3 regions of the Paenibacillus sp. B46(2026) genome follow, and region 1 is predicted to be linked to each of the others. Evidence: a T-box and tRNA genes for the amino acid it is inferred to sense, from the RefSeq annotation. Region 1 holds a T-box; the other regions hold tRNA genes.
The links. A T-box is a leader RNA that pairs with one kind of tRNA and senses whether it is charged. The one in region 1 lies ahead of tyrS (tyrosine--tRNA ligase), so its partner is inferred to be a tRNA-Tyr.
Positions count from the first base shown of each region.

Region 2: it encodes a tRNA-Tyr, which carries the amino acid that the T-box ahead of tyrS (tyrosine--tRNA ligase) is inferred to sense. The anticodon was not compared.
Region 3: it encodes a tRNA-Tyr, which carries the amino acid that the T-box ahead of tyrS (tyrosine--tRNA ligase) is inferred to sense. The anticodon was not compared.

Region 1 is NZ_CM165907.1:4,022,858-4,029,915, forward strand. It holds gene AC1S8V_RS17895 (hypothetical protein) at 1-169, shown strand, start outside; gene AC1S8V_RS17900 (YxcD family protein) at 175-453, shown strand; gene tyrS (tyrosine--tRNA ligase) at 610-1,872, opposite strand; T-box leader at 1,989-2,216, opposite strand; gene AC1S8V_RS17910 (DMP19 family protein) at 2,315-2,764, opposite strand; gene AC1S8V_RS17915 (protein adenylyltransferase SelO) at 2,864-4,333, opposite strand; gene AC1S8V_RS17920 (nucleobase:cation symporter-2 family protein) at 4,690-5,976, opposite strand; gene AC1S8V_RS17925 (NRDE family protein) at 6,292-7,058, opposite strand, start outside.
Region 2 is NZ_CM165907.1:312,190-319,247, reverse strand. It holds gene iolD (3D-(3,5/4)-trihydroxycyclohexane-1,2-dione acylhydrolase (decyclizing)) at 1-1,581, opposite strand, end outside; tRNA gene AC1S8V_RS01490 (tRNA-Gly) at 1,968-2,038, opposite strand; tRNA gene AC1S8V_RS01485 (tRNA-Pro) at 2,049-2,122, opposite strand; tRNA gene AC1S8V_RS01480 (tRNA-Leu) at 2,130-2,208, opposite strand; tRNA gene AC1S8V_RS01475 (tRNA-Arg) at 2,226-2,302, opposite strand; tRNA gene AC1S8V_RS01470 (tRNA-Gly) at 2,310-2,384, opposite strand; tRNA gene AC1S8V_RS01465 (tRNA-Leu) at 2,395-2,475, opposite strand; tRNA gene AC1S8V_RS01460 (tRNA-Lys) at 2,482-2,557, opposite strand; tRNA gene AC1S8V_RS01455 (tRNA-Tyr) at 2,567-2,652, opposite strand; tRNA gene AC1S8V_RS01450 (tRNA-Thr) at 2,662-2,737, opposite strand; tRNA gene AC1S8V_RS01445 (tRNA-Phe) at 2,757-2,832, opposite strand; tRNA gene AC1S8V_RS01440 (tRNA-Asp) at 2,963-3,040, opposite strand; tRNA gene AC1S8V_RS01435 (tRNA-Met) at 3,066-3,139, opposite strand; tRNA gene AC1S8V_RS01430 (tRNA-Val) at 3,160-3,235, opposite strand; tRNA gene AC1S8V_RS01425 (tRNA-Glu) at 3,360-3,431, opposite strand; tRNA gene AC1S8V_RS01420 (tRNA-Asn) at 3,436-3,511, opposite strand; tRNA gene AC1S8V_RS01415 (tRNA-Ala) at 3,513-3,588, opposite strand; tRNA gene AC1S8V_RS01410 (tRNA-Ile) at 3,623-3,696, opposite strand; rRNA gene rrf (5S ribosomal RNA) at 3,735-3,851, opposite strand; rRNA gene AC1S8V_RS01400 (23S ribosomal RNA) at 3,991-6,918, opposite strand.
Region 3 is NZ_CM165907.1:5,661,595-5,668,652, forward strand. It holds gene AC1S8V_RS25105 (class I SAM-dependent methyltransferase) at 1-370, opposite strand, end outside; tRNA gene AC1S8V_RS25110 (tRNA-Leu) at 539-617, opposite strand; tRNA gene AC1S8V_RS25115 (tRNA-Cys) at 624-697, opposite strand; tRNA gene AC1S8V_RS25120 (tRNA-Gly) at 704-778, opposite strand; tRNA gene AC1S8V_RS25125 (tRNA-Gln) at 783-857, opposite strand; tRNA gene AC1S8V_RS25130 (tRNA-His) at 880-952, opposite strand; tRNA gene AC1S8V_RS25135 (tRNA-Trp) at 982-1,055, opposite strand; tRNA gene AC1S8V_RS25140 (tRNA-Tyr) at 1,062-1,147, opposite strand; tRNA gene AC1S8V_RS25145 (tRNA-Thr) at 1,157-1,232, opposite strand; tRNA gene AC1S8V_RS25150 (tRNA-Phe) at 1,253-1,328, opposite strand; tRNA gene AC1S8V_RS25155 (tRNA-Asp) at 1,424-1,501, opposite strand; tRNA gene AC1S8V_RS25160 (tRNA-Met) at 1,528-1,601, opposite strand; tRNA gene AC1S8V_RS25165 (tRNA-Val) at 1,619-1,694, opposite strand; tRNA gene AC1S8V_RS25170 (tRNA-Glu) at 1,762-1,833, opposite strand; tRNA gene AC1S8V_RS25175 (tRNA-Ser) at 1,843-1,934, opposite strand; tRNA gene AC1S8V_RS25180 (tRNA-Asn) at 1,938-2,013, opposite strand; rRNA gene AC1S8V_RS25185 (23S ribosomal RNA) at 2,082-5,009, opposite strand; rRNA gene AC1S8V_RS25190 (16S ribosomal RNA) at 5,378-6,930, opposite strand.

The DNA of each region.
Region 1 (7,058 bases):
GGGTAACATCCTTGGATTGCTCGTGAACGTTGCAGCAATTATGTTGATTGTTATGCTGGCTATGGCACTCTTCAGAGCCATCTCCAATCGTCGCAAACCTGCAGCGGATGGCCGTTATGACCGCCGCAATGATCGTGATGATGACCGTAACAGAAACGGACGGTACTAATCTCTATGGTTCTGAGCATGGATGAAATTGTGAATGCAATCTGTATTCATATGGCAGAACGTAAGGGTGTACGTCCAACCGATGTGAATGTGGAACTGAGCTGGGAAGAAGATACAGGTTATTCCGCTGAAGTTTGGATTCAAGGCCGCAGTCAATATCTGGTGGAGTCCAACATGATTGAAGCCATTCTTCGCTACCTGCACAGTGAATACAACATCCGGGCGTACCGCGAGAACGTACGACTTGATCTGGATGAAGAGATCACAGCGATCGTCAATCAATAATATAGGTCAAGCAATGACCTGTTATACAAAAGACCGTCTCCGCTCTGTCGCCTGACAGAGATGGAAGACGGTCTTTTTGTTTCTGTATTTGTGGCTTGATTTGTGTGTCCATTGCAGTCTCTATACGTGTCTGTGATACATTTTATTTCTTGGAAACTACGATTGAAGTTTAACCAGGCTGTAATTCTTTTTACCTTTACGGATAATGATGAATTTACCGCCAATGGCATGCTCTGCTGAGACTGTGAAATCAAGCTCCGTGATTTTCTCACCATTCATGGAAATCGCACCTTTGGTGACATCCTCACGCGCTTGTCGCTTGGATGGCTCCAGACCCAGATCTACGAGCCAGTCCACGATATTTTTGGCTTCGCCGTCCGTCTCGAATGTTGGCATTTCCTTGAAGCCCTGCTCGATTTCATCTGCTGTCAGAGAACGGATATCACCACTGAACAGCGCCGCTGTAATACGCTTAGCCTGTTCGAGCATTTCTTCGCCGTGAACGAATTTTGTCATTTCTTCTGCGAGTGCTTTCTGTGCTTCACGTTTGTGCGGCTCTGTCTCTACCTTTTCAGCCAAAGCTTCAATTTCTTCTTTGCTCAGGAAAGTAAAGTATTTCAAGTATTTAATGACATCACGGTCATCTGTATTCGCCCAGAACTGGTAGAATTCAAATGGTGTCGTTTTGTTTGGGTCAAGCCAGATTGCGCCACCAGCTGTTTTACCGAATTTGGTTCCGTCGGATTTGAGCATGAGCGGAATGGTCAGACCGTATGCTTTCGCTTCAGATCCTTCTTTTTTGCGAATCAGATCGAGACCACTCGTGATATTCCCCCATTGATCCGAACCGCCGATTTGAAGCTGTACATCTTCGTTCTGGAACAGGTGCAGGTAGTCGAGGGATTGAAGAATCTGGTAGGAAAACTCGGTGAACGAGATTCCGCCTTCCAGTCTGCTCGCAACTACATCCTTAGCCAACATCGTGTTAAGGTTGAAGTTTTTGCCGTAGTCGCGCAAGAATTCAATCACATTGATTTTGTGTGTCCAATCGTAGTTGTTCACCATACGAACCTGATTATCACCCTCTGTTACGAACAACTTCTTCATCTGCGCTGTCAGTGCATCCACATTCTCCTGCACTTGCTCCATCGTTTGCAAAGAACGCTCTGCCTGACGACCACTTGGATCACCAATCGTGCCTGTAGCTCCACCAATCAGAATGACTGGACGATGTCCTGCCAATTGAAAACGTTTCAGCATCATGAATGGAATGAGATGTCCGATATGCATGCTATCCCCTGTAGGGTCAACACCACAGTACAATGAGACTGATTTGGTTTCGGTCAACTCACGCAGTCCCTCTGCATCCGTCTGCTGGTTAATGGCGTCGCGCCACTCTAGTTCATCAATAATATTCATTCGTATAACCCCTTTTCTATCCTCAAAATTCAGTCATGATCTACGTTAAATTACGAAATAACACGCTGGAACGGCTTTTTTGGACACAAAAAAATCGCCTCCTTGTCTTCATTAGACACAGGGACGATTATCATAACCGTGGTACCACCCAAATTGCATGGACAACACGTGACCTTAACACGTTATCCATACCACTTTTGGCAATATATCGTTTGCCCATCCGCTTGGCATTACCCAAGTACTCCAGAGTGTAATTCGCAGCCCTTGTATGTATCAGGTTCCATCAACCCCTGACTTTCTGTAACAGGGACAAAGCCGCTACTGCGCTCTATCAACGTGATTCATGTATTCAATTTATAGCAAGTATAGCCGAACGTTTCAGTCATTGCAAGACCAAGTATTAATCTTTGAACAGAACAACGGATGCATAGCTGAAACCAGATTATATAATCATCATGTTCAATTTTCCGTGATAATAACCATACGCTTTCTCCGCAATCTGATCCTCATTGTTCCAAAACTGCTGATCTAGCGCATCTAACTGCTGCTCTTGTTCCTTTGTCAGGAATTTAGGAATATCCCACAGTTCAGTAATCCTTCCATCCTCTTTCAGATGCTCAATGCAGCCGTATGCTGTCGTTATAATCTCCACGACTTGAGTGGCACCAATGGTATGTAGTGCTCGCAACGCGTAACAGTACGCCTCTTCCCCCCAGTTACAGAAAAACTGTATAAAACCGCCGTTAAAGATATCCGCCTCTAACAGCCATAAAGCAGCAATGTTCTGCTCGTTCGAAGTCAACGAAGCCCAGCCCTGTTCAGATTCATTCTTTTTTCCGACGAAGGATAACGCATACGCATACCATGCGTCATTGCTTAACATCTTGGACATGAATGCACCTGCCTATAAAAGTAAATCATTTTTCTATAATTATTGTATGACATAATGAAAAAGCTGCCTAAGGCAGCCTCTTCATTCCACACTGTTCAATCAGGTCCCACAAAAAGTCTGATACGAAGTATTGCACTGTGCAGGCAGTTCAGCATATTCAGCCTGTTCAGGTGAGTGCGCGAATGGATCGGAAAGAACAGCCAAAAGTTTCTCCATCACGCTAAGGTCTCCGTAATTCTCTGCTCGCTCAAGCGCTTCTTCGACCCGATGATTGCGAGGAATGACTGCCGGATTGCTCGTTCTCATTAATTGTTGTGATACTTCTCTCGTCTCTTGCTGTCTGTTCAATCTTGCTTGCCAACGCTCATTCCATTCAGCAAATTCTGTCGTGCCAAACAACGTTGTCCCTTCCAAATTATCAAAGGTTAACGCCAAGAACGTATTCGTGTAATCTGCACTATGCTTCTCCATGAGTTCAAGAAGATCCTTGATCAAGGCTTCATCTTCGGCCTTTTCATCCAACAAGCCCAGTTTGGAGCGCATCCCCTTGAGCCAATGATGATGGTACAATTCAGAAAATTGTGCAATGGCATCCTGAGCAAGTTGCACGGCCTGTTCTTCGTCTTCATGCAACAGCGGAAGAAGTGTCTCGGCAAATCGAGCTAAATTCCATCCCGCAATATACGGTTGATTGCCATAAGCATAGCGACCTTGCGTGTCAATGGAGCTAAATACGGTTGAAGGATTGTAAGCATCCATGAAAGCGCACGGTCCATAATCGATGGTCTCACCACTGATTGCCATGTTATCCGTGTTCATCACGCCATGAATGAAACCAACACGCTGCCACTGGGCAACGAGTGCTGCCTGCCGCTTAATTACTTCCTGAAGGAGCAGAAGATAACGATTCTCGGCTTGGGCGACATCAGGAAAATGTCGATGCAACGTATAATCAGCCAACGCCCGGAGATCGTCGATAGACCCCCATCTGGCTGCATACTGGAAGGTTGCTACTCGGATATGACTGGAAGACACTCGGGTCAATATGGCTCCAGGCCGTTCTGTTTCGCGGATAATGTTTTCTCCGGTAGATACGACTGCCAGACTTCGGGTTGTTGGAATACCCAGTGCATACATCGCTTCACTAATGATATATTCTCTCAACATGGGACCAACAGCAGCACGTCCATCCCCTCCACGAGAGTAAGGTGTTCTTCCTGAACCTTTCAGCTGGATATCCACTCGTTCGCCTTGTGGCGTAATCTGTTCTCCCAGCAGCAAAGCCCGCCCATCACCAAGCATGTTAAAATTGCCGAATTGATGTCCTGCATAGGCCTGAGCTAAAGGCTCGGCTCCTTCCGGGATCAGGTTACCTGCAAAAATTTGCGCTCCTTCATCACTGTCAAGAGACTCCACATTCAGACCCAGACTGGATGCAAGCAGTCGATTGAAGATGATCAACTTGGGTGATTCAACAGGTACTGCGTCCTGGCTTGTAAAAAAGGGTTGCGGTAACTCCGCATAACTATTGTCCAAATTCCATCCTTTATTCAACGTCTCTTGTTGCATGGTGATCACAACTCCTTCTCTGTGCCCAAGGGATTTCCTCCTGGTTTTATTTTAGCCTTTGTGAACCAATGCTCATTTATGTAGTCTCATGGAAATTCAATGTAAGGAACATATAAAATGTTCCTGATGAAACTTTAGCATATTTGCAATCCTTTTGCATTTCTCATGAATAGTAATTTTGATATTCCGACCATCCATCGTTCTTTTCGCACAAAAAATCCAAGAGGTTTCTTGGCAAGTGGAGTCATTGCCTCTCATCCCACTTCCCAGAAAAACCGTCTTGGATCTCATCCTTCTACCCGATGACATGTCTGTTATTACAAGAATTACGTGTGTACTTCCTGAGCCTGTACAGGTTATACTGGCAAGCTCTTATTTTTAAAACCGAGGTTAAAGAAGACATTAAGCAGGATCGCTGACAGGCTTCCCGTGATAATACCATCGCTCACAATGATGCGAATACTTTGAGGAAGCTGTGCAAACAGATCGGGTACAGCAGTAACACCAAGTCCAAGTGAAACGGAGCAAGCCACGATCAACAGATTGGATTGTTTGCCGAAGTCGACGTTTTGCAGCATTTTGATCCCGGATGAGACGACCATTCCGAACAGTACGACAGTCGCTCCGCCTAATACAGCACTCGGAATAATGGTTGCAAAAGCTGCTACTTTTGGAATAAGTCCGAGAAAGATGAGGATACCTCCAGCCGCAACAACCACATTGGTCGTTTTCACCTTGGAGAGCTGAACCAAACCGACATTCTGAGCGAATGTATTGTATGGAAAAGCATTGAATATGCCACCCAGAACAAACGCAAGACCTTCTGCGCGATATCCCCGTGCCAGATCTTTTTCGTTGATCGGTTGATCACAGATTTTGCTCAAAGCCATAAATACACCTGTGGACTCGATGATAACAACCGTACCTACTATAATCATTGTAATAATGGGGCCTATCTCGAAGGTAGGCCATCCAAAGTAAAAGGGTTGGGGTAAATGGAACCAGGAGGCTTCCTGTACAGCGGCAAAATTCACTTTTCCCATGAAGGCTGCGATGAGGGTCCCCACGATAATACCCAGGAGAACAGCCAGGGATTTCACAAAGCCGCGAGCATATCGATTCAGGATCAGAATGAAAAGTAATACGCCAAAGGAAAGCGCCAAATTGTCCAAACTTCCAAAATTCTCGCTGTTTGCTCCACCCGCCATGTTTTTAATGCCGGTTGGGATTAACGCAAGACCGATGATGGTCACAACCGTACCTATAACGACTGGCGGAAACAATTTGACGATTTTACTGAAAAATACGGCAAAGATGACGATAAATAAACCCGCTGCAATGATCGACCCATATATGGCTGGAATCCCGTATTGTGATCCAATGGCAATCATGGGAGTGACCGCCACAAAAGAACTTCCGAGTACCGCTGGCAAACCAATACCCAGGTACTTCCCTTTCCGAGCCTGAAGCCATGTGGCAATCCCACACGTTAACAGGTCAATGGATACCAGATACGCCAATTGTTCTGCAGTCAGATCTAACGCTCTTCCCACAAGCAAAGGCACCAGAATTGCTCCCGCATACATCGCGAGTACGTGCTGAATTCCCAGTGAAAAAATTCTCATCTTTTTGGTTTCTTTCATCCCACGTTGCCCCCCTGAAATTAGAATCAACCGAACCGCTGCAAAATCATGTTATGTTGATTCACATTATATAAACTATTCAGGGAAGTTCCATGATTCATAACATAGAATTGTTATACGAGATAAAGAGTTCAACTTAAATTGGGCGTGTTGTACAAATGGTCATCTCAAACCGTCTACCATACGTTATATTATCTAACACAACGAATTTGACATAACCCTTTTACACTCCGAAGAAAAGAAACTTGAACGAGGGATTTATCTTCAGGGATTCATGTTGAGACATACTGTCTGAACATTACTTGTTTCATATTCTCAGCTTGTCCAGTTAAGAAGCTTGATGTTAAAACGCTGCTCCATCATCTCTCCGTTCTGATGAACCCTCTCTGTAAACAACACTTCTTCTTTGGTCATCAGGACCACGGATGAAGCTCTGGTCCCATAGTCGAATTTATCACTTTTAACGAAAATAGGAGAAAGCAAACGTTCCCATTCCAATGGAACACCTGTATGGGGTAGAAGCTCATCCACTGAAGGGTCTGCCATTTGCAGCAAATCTAATATTTGCTCTGTCAGGGTACCTTCGCCCTCCCCGTTGATGATTTTCTCCAATCCTTCTTTTCCGCATCTCACCTTGGGCCAATCTGTATTGATCAAGTGATTACTAATCCCGTATATTCCCGGTTTCAACTTCATCACGACGTTGCCCACATTAGAATAATAATAGAGGTCGTCAGGATCACCCACCAACAAATTGTAGCCAGGATAATCATTGCGACTTTGCTCCGCACGTTGCATAAATTGCTCAGGTGTGGACGTTCCCTTTAAAAAATCAGCAACCAGATCTCCTCTGGAGCCTTTGGCATGTACCTCTTCATTCGGATCACGATAATTCGTAACAGCAGCCAGACGTCCACCTGTGGTTACGCCCATCCAGGTTCCCATTTTCAACAAGTCTCGCCCTGCCAATATTTGAGGGTGGTCTTCCCAATAATGTGCTTGAACTGTAGGTCTGTGATAGAATTCATCCCTGTTTGATCCCAATATAAGCGGATACTTTGGATGCATGTTGTAAGCAAATA
Region 2 (7,058 bases), 3.2 Mb from region 1:
TCCGCTTTCTGATTCCCGATAACGGAACTCATTGCCGAACCCGTCACTACCATGTTCCCGTTGCAAATTATGAATACACTGGAATCCATTGTTGTTGAATAATAGGACAGTCATCTTCTTCTGTTCCTGCAAACTGGTCACAAACTCCGAGTGCAGCATCAGATAACTGCCATCTCCTACCATGGCGTACACTTCACGATCCGGCTCGGCTAGTGCTGCTCCGAATGCCCCACTTACCTCGTACCCCATACAGGAGAATCCATACTCCATGTGGTACGTCTTTGGTTCAGACGCACGCCACAGACGATGCAGATCGCCTGGCAGACTACCCGCCGCACACACTATGACGGAGGATGGATCAATGCTCCGGTTAACGACGCCGACTGCTGTAGTCTGTGCCAGTCCTGCTTCATGTTGAGCTGCATACAGCCGATCCACTTCTGCATTCCACTCAGCGCGGAGATCAGCGATTTCAGATGCACCGTATGCACTGCGATATTGTCTATGCTGCAATTCCTTCTGCAAAGCCTGCAATCCTTCGCGTGCATCTGCCAGAATGGCTTCTCCGCCTAGCTTGGCGGCATCCATACCGTTCAGGTTGATGTTAATGAATGACGCTTCCGGATGTTGAAAGGCAGAGCGGGATGCCGTCGTAAAATCCGAGAATCGCGTACCGACGCCGATCACCACATCCGCTTCTCTCGCCAGCCTGTTGGCTGCCAGAGAGCCAGTAACCCCGATGGCTCCCACATTCAGTGGGTGGTCCCAAGAGACTGCACTCTTGCCCGCCTGCGTCTCGGCGATCGGAATACCAAAGGCCTCGGCGAACTCCACGAGCTGGGCGGAAGCCTCAGAGTACAACACACCGCCGCCTGCAACGAGCAGCGGATTTCTGCCTCGGGCAATCTGCTGTGTTGCCCGTTCAATGGCTGCCTGTACCGGGGGGCGACGGTCCAGATAGTGTACTTTGCGGGCGAAGAACGATTCAGGATAATCGTACGCCTCTGCCTGCACATCCTGCGGCAGCGCGAGCGTAACAGCTCCCGTCTCTGCCGGGTCGGTAAGCACACGCATGGCCTGTGTAGCAGCAATCATCAACTGTTCAGGACGAACGATGCGATCCCAGTATTTACTGACGGCTTTGAATGGATCAGTGGCTGAGATTGTATAATCACTGCTCACTTCCAACTGCTGCAGTACCGGGTCCGGTTCCCGTGTAGCAAAGTTATCTCCAGGAAGCAATAAAACCGGAATCCGGTTCACCGTTGCGGTAGCCGCTGCTGTAATCATATTTAAAGCACCCGGACCAATGGATGTTGTACATGCATAGATCTGTCTGCGGTTCTTCTGTTTGGCATAGGCCGCTGCCGTATGCACCATACCTTGTTCGTTCTTTCCTTGCATATACGTCAGGCTTCCCGGACTGCGCTCCAACGCTTCTCCAATGCCAGTTACGTTGCCATGTCCAAAGATGCCGATGATCCCTTTCACAAACTTGGTTTCCACACCGTCAACCGAGATATATTGCTGATCCAGGTATCGAAGCAGTGCCTGAGCCATCGTTAATCGAATTGTTGTCATGAATTGATCGCCTTCCTTTCCTTTACGGGTTAAGCGCTTAATCTGCGTTAAGTTTAAGCGCCTTACCCCTAAAGGTTAAGCGCTTAATTGATATGGTATTACAGGCTGCTGATTTACGCAAGCTATTTTTGTAAGCGTTTTTATAAATTGCGATAAAACAGCGGTAATTCATTGTTGTAAGAGCTATTAGTCCTGCATCATTTCAAAAGCTTCCACAATTACTAAGAGAGAAGAGAGGGGACTATCGTAAGGACCGATGATCCATGCTCGTACATACTAGTGAGCCATATAATCCGTGATTTTTGTATACTACAATCGCCAACATACCTATAAATGCAAAAAAAGAAAGAGACGGTGAATACCATCTCTTTCTTTTACGATATATAAGCGGGTGATGGGAATCGAACCCACGCTATTAGCTTGGAAGGCTAAAGTTCTACCATTGAACTACACCCGCATAACAACAATCGGGATGACACGATTTGAACATGCGACCCCCTGGTCCCAAACCAGGTGCTCTACCAAGCTGAGCTACATCCCGTTATCTATACCGGCGAGAGGACTCGAACCTCCACGGTTTCCCACTCGATTTTGAGTCGAGCGCGTCTGCCATTCCGCCACGCCGGCAAAATATGAAGTTATAATGGCGCGCCCTGAGAGATTCGAACTCCCGGCCTTTTGATTCGTAGTCAAACGCTCTATCCAGCTGAGCTAAGGGCGCAAAATATTGGAGCGGAAGACGGGAATCGAACCCGCGACCCTCGCCTTGGCAAGGCGATGCTCTACCGCTGAGCCACTTCCGCATATAAGGGATGCGCGTGGAGGGACTTGAACCCCCACGTCAAAGACGCTAGATCCTAAGTCTAGTGCGTCTGCCAATTCCGCCACACGCGCATATGATGGTGAGTCATGAAGGGCTCGAACCTTCGACACCCTGATTAAAAGTCAGGTGCTCTACCAACTGAGCTAATGACTCATAGAAAACTGGTGGAGGATGATGGATTCGAACCACCGAACCCGTACGGGAGCAGATTTACAGTCTGATGCGTTTGGCCACTTCGCTAATCCTCCAGGATTACATGGTGCCGGCGAGAGGACTTGAACCCCCAACCTACTGATTACAAGTCAGTTGCTCTACCAGTTGAGCTACACCGGCGTATAACATGGTGTTATAATGGTGGCTCGGGACGGAATCGAACCGCCGACACGAGGATTTTCAGTCCTCTGCTCTACCGACTGAGCTACCGAGCCTTACTACATTAAAAAATGGCGGAACCGACGGGATACTCTCACTTCGTTCGAGACTGCGAAGCTTATACTCTCGAAGTAAATGCTCCGACGAACCCAAAAACGGATTCTCATCCCTGAAGCATATACATGATGGCGGAACCGACGGGATTCGAACCCGCGATCTCCTGCGTGACAGGCAGGCATGTTAGGCCAACTACACCACGGTTCCATAGTACTTTCTCAAGGAAAGTTAATTGCGGGGGCAGGATTTGAACCTGCGGCCTTCGGGTTATGAGCCCGACGAGCTACCGGGCTGCTCCACCCCGCGTCGTTATAAAATAAGTTATATGGTGGAGGCTGAGGGGATCGAACCCCCGACCCTCTGCTTGTAAGGCAGATGCTCTCCCAGCTGAGCTAAGCCTCCATCTATATGACCCGTAGGGGATACTCTCACTTCGTTCGAGACTGCGAAGCAGTTGCTAACGAAGTACATCCTCCGACGAACCTTTGGGATTCTCATCCCTTTTTGAAGCTAATAAATATAGCTATGACCCGTAGGGGATTCGAACCCCTGTTACCTCCGTGAAAGGGAGGTGTCTTAACCCCTTGACCAACGGGCCTTACTGGCTCCCCGAACAGGGCTCGAACCTGTGACAACTCGATTAACAGTCGAGTGCTCTACCAACTGAGCTATCAGGGAATGGTGGAGCCAAGCGGGATCGAACCGCTGACCTCCTGCTTGCAAGGCAGGCGCTCTCCCAGCTGAGCTATGGCCCCATACACTGGTGTATTTCTTGTTTTGATATTACTATGGGCCCTGGTGGACTCGAACCACCGGCCTCACCCTTATCAGAGGTGCGCTCTAACCAACTGAGCTAAGGGCCCTTATCAAATTTCGAAAAAAAATACCCCAAAGGGGTTTCGCTTGGCGGCGTCCTACTCTCCCAGGACCCTGCGGTCCAAGTACCATCGGCGCTAGAGGGCTTAACGGTCGTGTTCGGGATGGGTACGTGTGGAACCCCTCCGCCATCGCCACCAAACGGGCATTTGTATAACAAATGCGTTCGCGTTCCATTCGGTCCGGGCACGGCTGTGTGGATGAATGGTTCAGCGCATCTTCAGAGTGTTGTTCTCTGAAAACTAGATTCGAAACGAAACCTGCGATTTACAACTTGCATATTGGATAAGCCCTCGACCGATTAGTACTGGTCAGCTCCATGCATTGCTGCACTTCCACCCCCAGCCTATCTACCTCGTCGTCTTCAAGGGGTCTTACATACTGGGAAATCTCATCTTGAGGGGGGCTTCACGCTTAGATGCTTTCAGCGTTTATCCCTTCCGTACATAGCTACCCAGCGGTGCTCCTGGCGGAACAACTGGTACACCAGCGGTACGTCCATCCCGGTCCTCTCGTACTAAGGACAGCTCCTCTCAAATTTCCTACGCCCACGACAGATAGGGACCGAACTGTCTCACGACGTTCTGAACCCAGCTCGCGTACCGCTTTAATGGGCGAACAGCCCAACCCTTGGGACCTACTTCAGCCCCAGGATGCGATGAGCCGACATCGAGGTGCCAAACCTCCCCGTCGATGTGGACTCTTGGGGGAGATAAGCCTGTTATCCCCAGGGTAGCTTTTATCCGTTGAGCGATGGCCCTTCCATGCGGTACCACCGGATCACTAAGCCCGACTTTCGTCCCTGCTCGACTTGTAGGTCTCGCAGTCAAGCTCCCTTATGCCTTTGCACTCTTCGAATGATTTCCAACCATTCTGAGGGAACCTTTGGGCGCCTCCGTTACTCTTTAGGAGGCGACCGCCCCAGTCAAACTGCCCACCTGACACTGTCCCCGTACCGGTTTACGGTACCAGGTTAGAACCTAGATACGATCAGGGTGGTATCCCAACGTTGCCTCCACGCAAGCTGGCGCTCACGTTTCAAAGGCTCCCACCTATCCTGTACAGATCGTACCCAAATTCAATATCAAGCTGCAGTAAAGCTCCATGGGGTCTTTCCGTCTTGTCGCGGGTAACCTGCATCTTCACAGGTATTAAAATTTCACCGGATCTCTCGTTGAGACAGCGCCCAAGTCGTTACGCCATTCGTGCGGGTCAGAATTTACCTGACAAGGAATTTCGCTACCTTAGGACCGTTATAGTTACGGCCGCCGTTTACTGGGGCTTCGGTTCACAGCTTCGGGACGAGTCCCTAACCACTCCCCTTAACCTTCCAGCACCGGGCAGGCGTCAGCCCGTATACTTCGCCTTACGGCTTCGCACAGACCTGTGTTTTTGCTAAACAGTCGCTTGGGCCTTTTCACTGCGGCCCCCTCGTGCTATTCACACTACCGGGGCACCCCTTCTCCCGAAGTTACGGGGTCATTTTGCCGAGTTCCTTAACGAGAGTTCTTCCGCGCGCCTTAGAATACTCTTCTCGCCTACCTGTGTCGGTTTGCGGTACGGGCACCATCACCTGGCTAGAGGCTTTTCTTGGCAGTGTGAGATCATGACCTTCGCTACTGTAATTTTCACTCCCCATCACAGCTCAGCCTTACAATGTGCGGATTTGCCTACACATCAGCCTTACTGCTTAGACGGACATCCATCAGTCCGCGTCACTACCCTACTGCGTCCCCCCATTGCTCATAACGGCTTACGGTGGTACAGGAATTTCGACCTGTTGTCCTTCGACTACGCCTTTCGGCCTCGCCTTAGGTCCCGACTTACCCTGAGCGGACGAGCCTTCCTCAGGAACCCTTAGGCTTTCGGCGGATCAGATTCTCACTGATCTTTTCGTTACTCATACCGGCATTCTCACTTGTATAATGTCCAGCGCTCCTTACGGTACACCTTCAACCCTTATACAACGCTCCCCTACCCCTGATGCAAAGCATCAAGCCATAGCTTCGGTGGTGTGTTTAGCCCCGTTACATTTTCGGCGCAGAGTCACTCGACCAGTGAGCTATTACGCACTCTTTCAATGGTGGCTGCTTCTAAGCCAACATCCTGGTTGTCTGTGCAACTCCACATCCTTTCCCACTTAACACACACTTGGGGACCTTAGCTGATGGTCTGGGCTGTTTCCCTTTTGACAATGGATCTTAGCACTCACTGTCTGACTCCCGGAAGTAAGTCTATGGCATTCGGAGTTTGACTGAGCTTGGTAACCCTTGCGGGCCCCGCACCCAATCAGTGCTCTACCTCCACGACTCTGTTTTCCGAGGCTAGCCCTAAAGCTATTTCGGGGAGAACCAGCTATCTCCGAGTTCGATTGGAATTTCTCCGCTACCCCCACCTCATCCCCGCATTTTTCAACATGCGTGGGTTCGGGCCTCCAGTGCGTGTTACCGCACCTTCACCCTGGACAGGGGTAGATCACCCGGTTTCGGGTCTACGTCCACGTACTCACTCGCCCTATTCAGACTCGCTTTCGCTGCGGCTCCGGCTCTTCACCTTAACCTTGCACGGGAACGTAACTCGCCGGTTCATTCTACAAAAGGCACGCCATCACCCCTAAAACGGGCTCTGACTTTTTGTAAGCACACGGTTTCAGGTTCTATTTCACTCCCCTTCCGGGGTGCTTTTCACCTTTCCCTCACGGTACTGCTTCACTATCGGTCGCTAGGAAGTATTTAGCCTTGGCAGATGGTCCTGCCGGATTCATACGGGGTTTCACGTGCCCCGCACTACTCGGGATCCGTCTCGGAGGGAACCAACTTTCAATTACAGGGCTTTTACCTTCTTTGGCGGGCCTTTCCAGACCTCTTCGCTTAACCGGTTCCTTTGTAACTCCATGTGAGACGTCCCACAACCCCAGAGAGCAAGCTCTCTGGTTTGGGCTTCTCCGCGTTCGCTCGCCGCTACTGACGGAATCACTATTGTTTTCTCTTCCTCAGGGTACTTAGATGTTTCAGTTCCCCTGGTATGCCTCTGCACAACCTATGTATTCAGTTGTGAGTAACTGGAAATTACCCCAGCTGGGTTTCCCCATTCGGACACCCCCGGATCAAAGCTTGCTTACAGCTCCCCGAGGCAGTTTCGTTGTTCGCCACGTCCTTCATCGGCTCCTAGCGCCTAGGCATCCTCCGTGTGCTCTTAGTAGCTTAACCATATTGCTCCGGTTTTGACTGCTCGCTTCCCTTGTTTTGCTTGCGCAAAGCCAAAAGTCGCTCCCATCCAATACCATCGCAAAAGCAATTAACTACCGTTTTTATTGAAACTTGTTTTAACACAAGTTCAGCTAAAAAGG
Region 3 (7,058 bases), 1.6 Mb from region 1:
AAGGTATCGTTTCTTTCATGAGTGAGACAAGCAGGTCAGAAGGCTCAACAGCGGTTACCCTTGCTCCCTTTTCAGCAAAAGGAATGGTAAATATGCCTGAGGCCGCTCCAATGTCCAAAATGGACAAGCCCGCGAACTCTACTCCCTGGTTTTCAATCCAGCCCATAATGCGCTCAGACCGCTGTTTTCCTTCTTCAGTAAACGATTGTGCATGATAATCTCTGGCCCACCGCTCAAACGCTTCTTCTGTATTAAATGGTGCACTTTTCTTCTTATATTTTGAACTTCTCGGACGATTCATCCATGCCTCTTCCCATACAGAGAGATTGAATAACAGGTCTGTATCCGGTATATTTTTTTCAGTAGTCACTTTACTTCACTCCTTTATATTAAAGACTTCACTTATCTACAATATACCGGATATAATCATACGTCAATCTTTATTAAAGTCCAACTTTTCTTACTATGCAAAAATCATTTCTTATAAAATAAAAATAGCCCCACAGATTGCATAAGCAATTCGTAGGGCTATTCAATATACCGGCGAGAGGACTCGAACCTCCACGGTTTCCCACTCGATTTTGAGTCGAGCGCGTCTGCCATTCCGCCACGCCGGCATATACTGGAGGCGCCACCCAGATTCGAACTGGGGATAAAGCTTTTGCAGAGCTGTGCCTTACCACTTGGCTATGGCGCCATATCTTGGAGCGGACGACGGGAATCGAACCCGCGACCCTCGCCTTGGCAAGGCGATGCTCTACCGCTGAGCCACGTCCGCATAATGGCTGGGGATATAGGATTTGAACCTATGCATGACGGAGTCAAAGTCCGTTGCCTTACCGCTTGGCTAATCCCCAATAAAAAATGAAAAAACAAAGGGGCGATCGAGGGGAATTGAACCCCCGAATGCCGGATCCACAAACCGGTGCGTTAACCACTTCGCCACGATCGCCACAAAAAGTTAATTTTCTAAAATTTAATTGGCAGGGGCAGCAGGAATTGAACCCACACCAACGGTTTTGGAGACCGTTGTTCTACCTTTAAACTATGCCCCTAAAAACTGGTGGAGGATGATGGATTCGAACCACCGAACCCGTACGGGAGCAGATTTACAGTCTGATGCGTTTGGCCACTTCGCTAATCCTCCAGGATTACATGGTGCCGGCGAGAGGACTTGAACCCCCAACCTACTGATTACAAGTCAGTTGCTCTACCAGTTGAGCTACACCGGCATATTAAATTGTTTTAAAAATGGTGGCTCGGGACGGAATCGAACCGCCGACACGAGGATTTTCAGTCCTCTGCTCTACCGACTGAGCTACCGAGTCATAATAAAGTCTAATCTCATTTCCTTACACTTTATATAGGGCATCAGTGCCATACAGCAGATGTAGCGAACATTTTGCCTCATGTAAAGATTAAATGGCGGAACCGACGGGATTCGAACCCGCGATCTCCTGCGTGACAGGCAGGCATGTTAGGCCAACTACACCACGGTTCCAGATCACTTTCTCAAGGAAAGTCTAATTGCGGGGGCAGGATTTGAACCTGCGGCCTTCGGGTTATGAGCCCGACGAGCTACCGGGCTGCTCCACCCCGCGTCGTTATAAAAGTTATATGGTGGAGGCTGAGGGGATCGAACCCCCGACCCTCTGCTTGTAAGGCAGATGCTCTCCCAGCTGAGCTAAGCCTCCGAACAACACATTTATGATCTTACCATAATCTTATTGTAAAAATCAACTTCTTTTTTTGAAGTTAATATGACCCGTAGGGGATTCGAACCCCTGTTACCTCCGTGAAAGGGAGGTGTCTTAACCCCTTGACCAACGGGCCTTAATATTATGGCGGAGAGAGAGGGATTCGAACCCTCGAGACGCTTGTGACGCCTACACGATTTCCAATCGTGCTCCTTCGGCCAGCTCGGACACCTCTCCATATGGCTCCCCGAACAGGGCTCGAACCTGTGACAACTCGATTAACAGTCGAGTGCTCTACCAACTGAGCTATCAGGGAATATGCTTCAGAGATCGTTCTCTGAAAACTAGATTCGAAACGAAACCTGCGAATTATCACTTGCATATTTGGATAAGCCCTCGACCGATTAGTACTGGTCAGCTCCATGCATTGCTGCACTTCCACCCCCAGCCTATCTACCTCGTCGTCTTCAAGGGGTCTTACATACTGGGAAATCTCATCTTGAGGGGGGCTTCACGCTTAGATGCTTTCAGCGTTTATCCCTTCCGTACATAGCTACCCAGCGGTGCTCCTGGCGGAACAACTGGTACACCAGCGGTACGTCCATCCCGGTCCTCTCGTACTAAGGACAGCTCCTCTCAAATTTCCTACGCCCACGACAGATAGGGACCGAACTGTCTCACGACGTTCTGAACCCAGCTCGCGTACCGCTTTAATGGGCGAACAGCCCAACCCTTGGGACCTACTTCAGCCCCAGGATGCGATGAGCCGACATCGAGGTGCCAAACCTCCCCGTCGATGTGGACTCTTGGGGGAGATAAGCCTGTTATCCCCAGGGTAGCTTTTATCCGTTGAGCGATGGCCCTTCCATGCGGTACCACCGGATCACTAAGCCCGACTTTCGTCCCTGCTCGACTTGTAGGTCTCGCAGTCAAGCTCCCTTATGCCTTTGCACTCTTCGAATGATTTCCAACCATTCTGAGGGAACCTTTGGGCGCCTCCGTTACTCTTTAGGAGGCGACCGCCCCAGTCAAACTGCCCACCTGACACTGTCCCCGTACCGGTTTACGGTACCAGGTTAGAACCTAGATACGATCAGGGTGGTATCCCAACGTTGCCTCCACGCAAGCTGGCGCTCACGTTTCAAAGGCTCCCACCTATCCTGTACAGATCGTACCCAAATTCAATATCAAGCTGCAGTAAAGCTCCATGGGGTCTTTCCGTCTTGTCGCGGGTAACCTGCATCTTCACAGGTATTAAAATTTCACCGGATCTCTCGTTGAGACAGCGCCCAAGTCGTTACGCCATTCGTGCGGGTCAGAATTTACCTGACAAGGAATTTCGCTACCTTAGGACCGTTATAGTTACGGCCGCCGTTTACTGGGGCTTCGGTTCACAGCTTCGGGATTGCTCCCTAACCACTCCCCTTAACCTTCCAGCACCGGGCAGGCGTCAGCCCGTATACTTCGCCTTACGGCTTCGCACAGACCTGTGTTTTTGCTAAACAGTCGCTTGGGCCTTTTCACTGCGGCCCCCTCGTGCTATTCACACTACCGGGGCACCCCTTCTCCCGAAGTTACGGGGTCATTTTGCCGAGTTCCTTAACGAGAGTTCTTCCGCGCGCCTTAGAATACTCTTCTCGCCTACCTGTGTCGGTTTGCGGTACGGGCACCATCACCTGGCTAGAGGCTTTTCTTGGCAGTGTGAGATCATGACCTTCGCTACTGTAATTTTCACTCCCCATCACAGCTCAGCCTTACGATGTGCGGATTTGCCTACACATCAGCCTTACTGCTTAGACGGACATCCATCAGTCCGCGTCACTACCCTACTGCGTCCCCCCATTGCTCATAACGGCTTACGGTGGTACAGGAATTTCGACCTGTTGTCCTTCGACTACGCCTTTCGGCCTCGCCTTAGGTCCCGACTTACCCTGAGCGGACGAGCCTTCCTCAGGAACCCTTAGGCTTTCGGCGGATCAGATTCTCACTGATCTTTTCGTTACTCATACCGGCATTCTCACTTGTATAATGTCCAGCGCTCCTTACGGTACACCTTCAACCCTTATACAACGCTCCCCTACCCCTGATGCAAAGCATCAAGCCATAGCTTCGGTGGTGTGTTTAGCCCCGTTACATTTTCGGCGCAGAGTCACTCGACCAGTGAGCTATTACGCACTCTTTCAATGATGGCTGCTTCTAAGCCAACATCCTGGTTGTCTGTGCAACTCCACATCCTTTCCCACTTAACACACACTTGGGGACCTTAGCTGATGGTCTGGGCTGTTTCCCTTTTGACAATGGATCTTAGCACTCACTGTCTGACTCCCGGAAGTAAGTCTATGGCATTCGGAGTTTGACTGAGCTTGGTAACCCTTGCGGGCCCCGCACCCAATCAGTGCTCTACCTCCACGACTCTGTTTTCCGAGGCTAGCCCTAAAGCTATTTCGGGGAGAACCAGCTATCTCCGAGTTCGATTGGAATTTCTCCGCTACCCCCACCTCATCCCCGCATTTTTCAACATGCGTGGGTTCGGGCCTCCAGTGCGTGTTACCGCACCTTCACCCTGGACAGGGGTAGATCACCCGGTTTCGGGTCTACGTCCACGTACTCACTCGCCCTATTCAGACTCGCTTTCGCTGCGGCTCCGGCTCTTCACCTTAACCTTGCACGGGAACGTAACTCGCCGGTTCATTCTACAAAAGGCACGCCATCACCCCTAAAACGGGCTCTGACTTTTTGTAAGCACACGGTTTCAGGTTCTATTTCACTCCCCTTCCGGGGTGCTTTTCACCTTTCCCTCACGGTACTGCTTCACTATCGGTCGCTAGGAAGTATTTAGCCTTGGCAGATGGTCCTGCCGGATTCATACGGGGTTTCACGTGCCCCGCACTACTCGGGATCCGTCTCGGAGGGAACCAACTTTCAATTACAGGGCTTTTACCTTCTTTGGCGGGCCTTTCCAGACCTCTTCGCTTAACCGGTTCCTTTGTAACTCCATGTGAGACGTCCCACAACCCCAGAGAGCAAGCTCTCTGGTTTGGGCTTCTCCGCGTTCGCTCGCCGCTACTGACGGAATCACTATTGTTTTCTCTTCCTCAGGGTACTTAGATGTTTCAGTTCCCCTGGTATGCCTCTGCACAACCTATGTATTCAGTTGTGAGTAACTGGAAATTACCCCAGCTGGGTTTCCCCATTCGGACACCCCCGGATCAAAGCTTGCTTACAGCTCCCCGAGGCAGTTTCGTTGTTCGCCACGTCCTTCATCGGCTCCTAGCGCCTAGGCATCCTCCGTGTGCTCTTAGTAGCTTAACCATATTGCTCCGGTTTTGACTGCTCGCTTCCCTTGTTTTGCTTGCGCAAAGCCAAAAGTCGCTCCCATCCAATACCATCGCAAAAGCAATTAACTACCGTTTTTATTGAAACTTGTTTTAACACAAGTTCAGCTAAAAAGGAATGTTCTAATTCGCGTTTGTTTCGTTTCGATATCTAGTTTTCAAAGAACAAGCTCCATGCAAAAGCAAGCTGTTTGAGAGTTTGAGCTCTCAAAACTGAGCAACGAGTGAGTGTTTTGTGCTCTTCATTTCATCCACACCGAAGTGATGGACCGAAATGAATTGCTGTCGCAGGTTCTAAGAACCTGCTGATTTGAATGTTTCCACGCGGGAAACGATTCTCCATAGAAAGGAGGTGATCCAGCCGCACCTTCCGATACGGCTACCTTGTTACGACTTCACCCCAATCATCTATCCCACCTTCGGCGGCTGGCTCCTTGCGGTTACCCCACCGACTTCGGGTGTTATAAACTCTCGTGGTGTGACGGGCGGTGTGTACAAGACCCGGGAACGTATTCACCGCGGCATGCTGATCCGCGATTACTAGCAATTCCGACTTCATGCAGGCGAGTTGCAGCCTGCAATCCGAACTGAGACCGGCTTTGTTGGGATTGGCTCCATCTCGCGATTTCGCAGCCCGTTGTACCGGCCATTGTAGTACGTGTGTAGCCCAGGTCATAAGGGGCATGATGATTTGACGTCATCCCCACCTTCCTCCGGTTTGTCACCGGCAGTCTATCTAGAGTGCCCACCCGAAGTGCTGGCAACTAAATATAAGGGTTGCGCTCGTTGCGGGACTTAACCCAACATCTCACGACACGAGCTGACGACAACCATGCACCACCTGTCTCCTCTGTCCCGAAGGAAAGATACATCTCTGTACCGATCAGAGGGATGTCAAGACCTGGTAAGGTTCTTCGCGTTGCTTCGAATTAAACCACATACTCCACTGCTTGTGCGGGTCCCCGTCAATTCCTTTGAGTTTCAGTCTTGCGACCGTACTCCCCAGGCGGAGTGCTTAATGTGTTAACTTCGGCACCAAGGGTATCGAAACCCCTAACACCTAGCACTCATCGTTTACGGCGTGGACTACCAGGGTATCTAATCCTGTTTGCTCCCCACGCTTTCGCGCCTCAGCGTCAGTTACAGCCCAGAGAGTCGCCTTCGCCACTGGTGTTCCTCCACATATCTACGCATTTCACCGCTACACGTGGAATTCCACTCTCCTCTTCTGCACTCAAGTCACCCAGTTTCCAGTGCGATCCGGGGTTGAGCCCCGGGATTAAACACCAGACTTAAATGACCGCCTGCGCGCGCTTTACGCCCAATAATTCCGGACAACGCTTGCCCCCTACGTATTACCGCGGCTGCTGGCACGTAGTTAGCCGGGGCTTTCTTCTCAGGTACCGTCACCTTGAGAGCAGTTACTCTCCCAAGCGTTCTTCCCTGGCAACAGAGCTTTACGATCCGAAAACCTTCATCACTCACGCGGCATTGCTCCGTCAGGCTTTCGCCCATTGCGGAAGATTCCCTACTGCTGCCTCCCGTAGGAGTCTGGGCCGTGTCTCAGTCCCAGTGTGGCCGATCACCCTCTCAGGTCGGCTACGCATCGTCGCCTTGGTGAGCCGTTACCCCACCAACTAGCTAATGCGCCGCAGGCCCATCCCCAAGTGACAGATTGCTCCGTCTTTCCAGTTCTCTTCAGGCGAAGAAAACAACTATTCGGTATTAGCTACCGTTTCCGGTAGTTGTCCCAAACTTGAGGGCAGGTTGCCTACGTGTTACTCACCCGTCCGCCGCTAAGTATCCAGGAAGCAAGCTTCCTATCAACTCCGCTCGACTTGCATGTATTAGGCATGCCGCCAGCGTTCGTCCTGAGCCAGGATCAAACTCTCCAATAAAGTATTGAAAAGAGCGATAAGCTCATTTTGAATCTGACGAGATTAAAAATCTCATTTGTGCTCCAGTCGATCCAAGCCAAGGCTTGTTTCATACTTTCGCGTTCATTCTGCAAGCAGAACGTTTACTC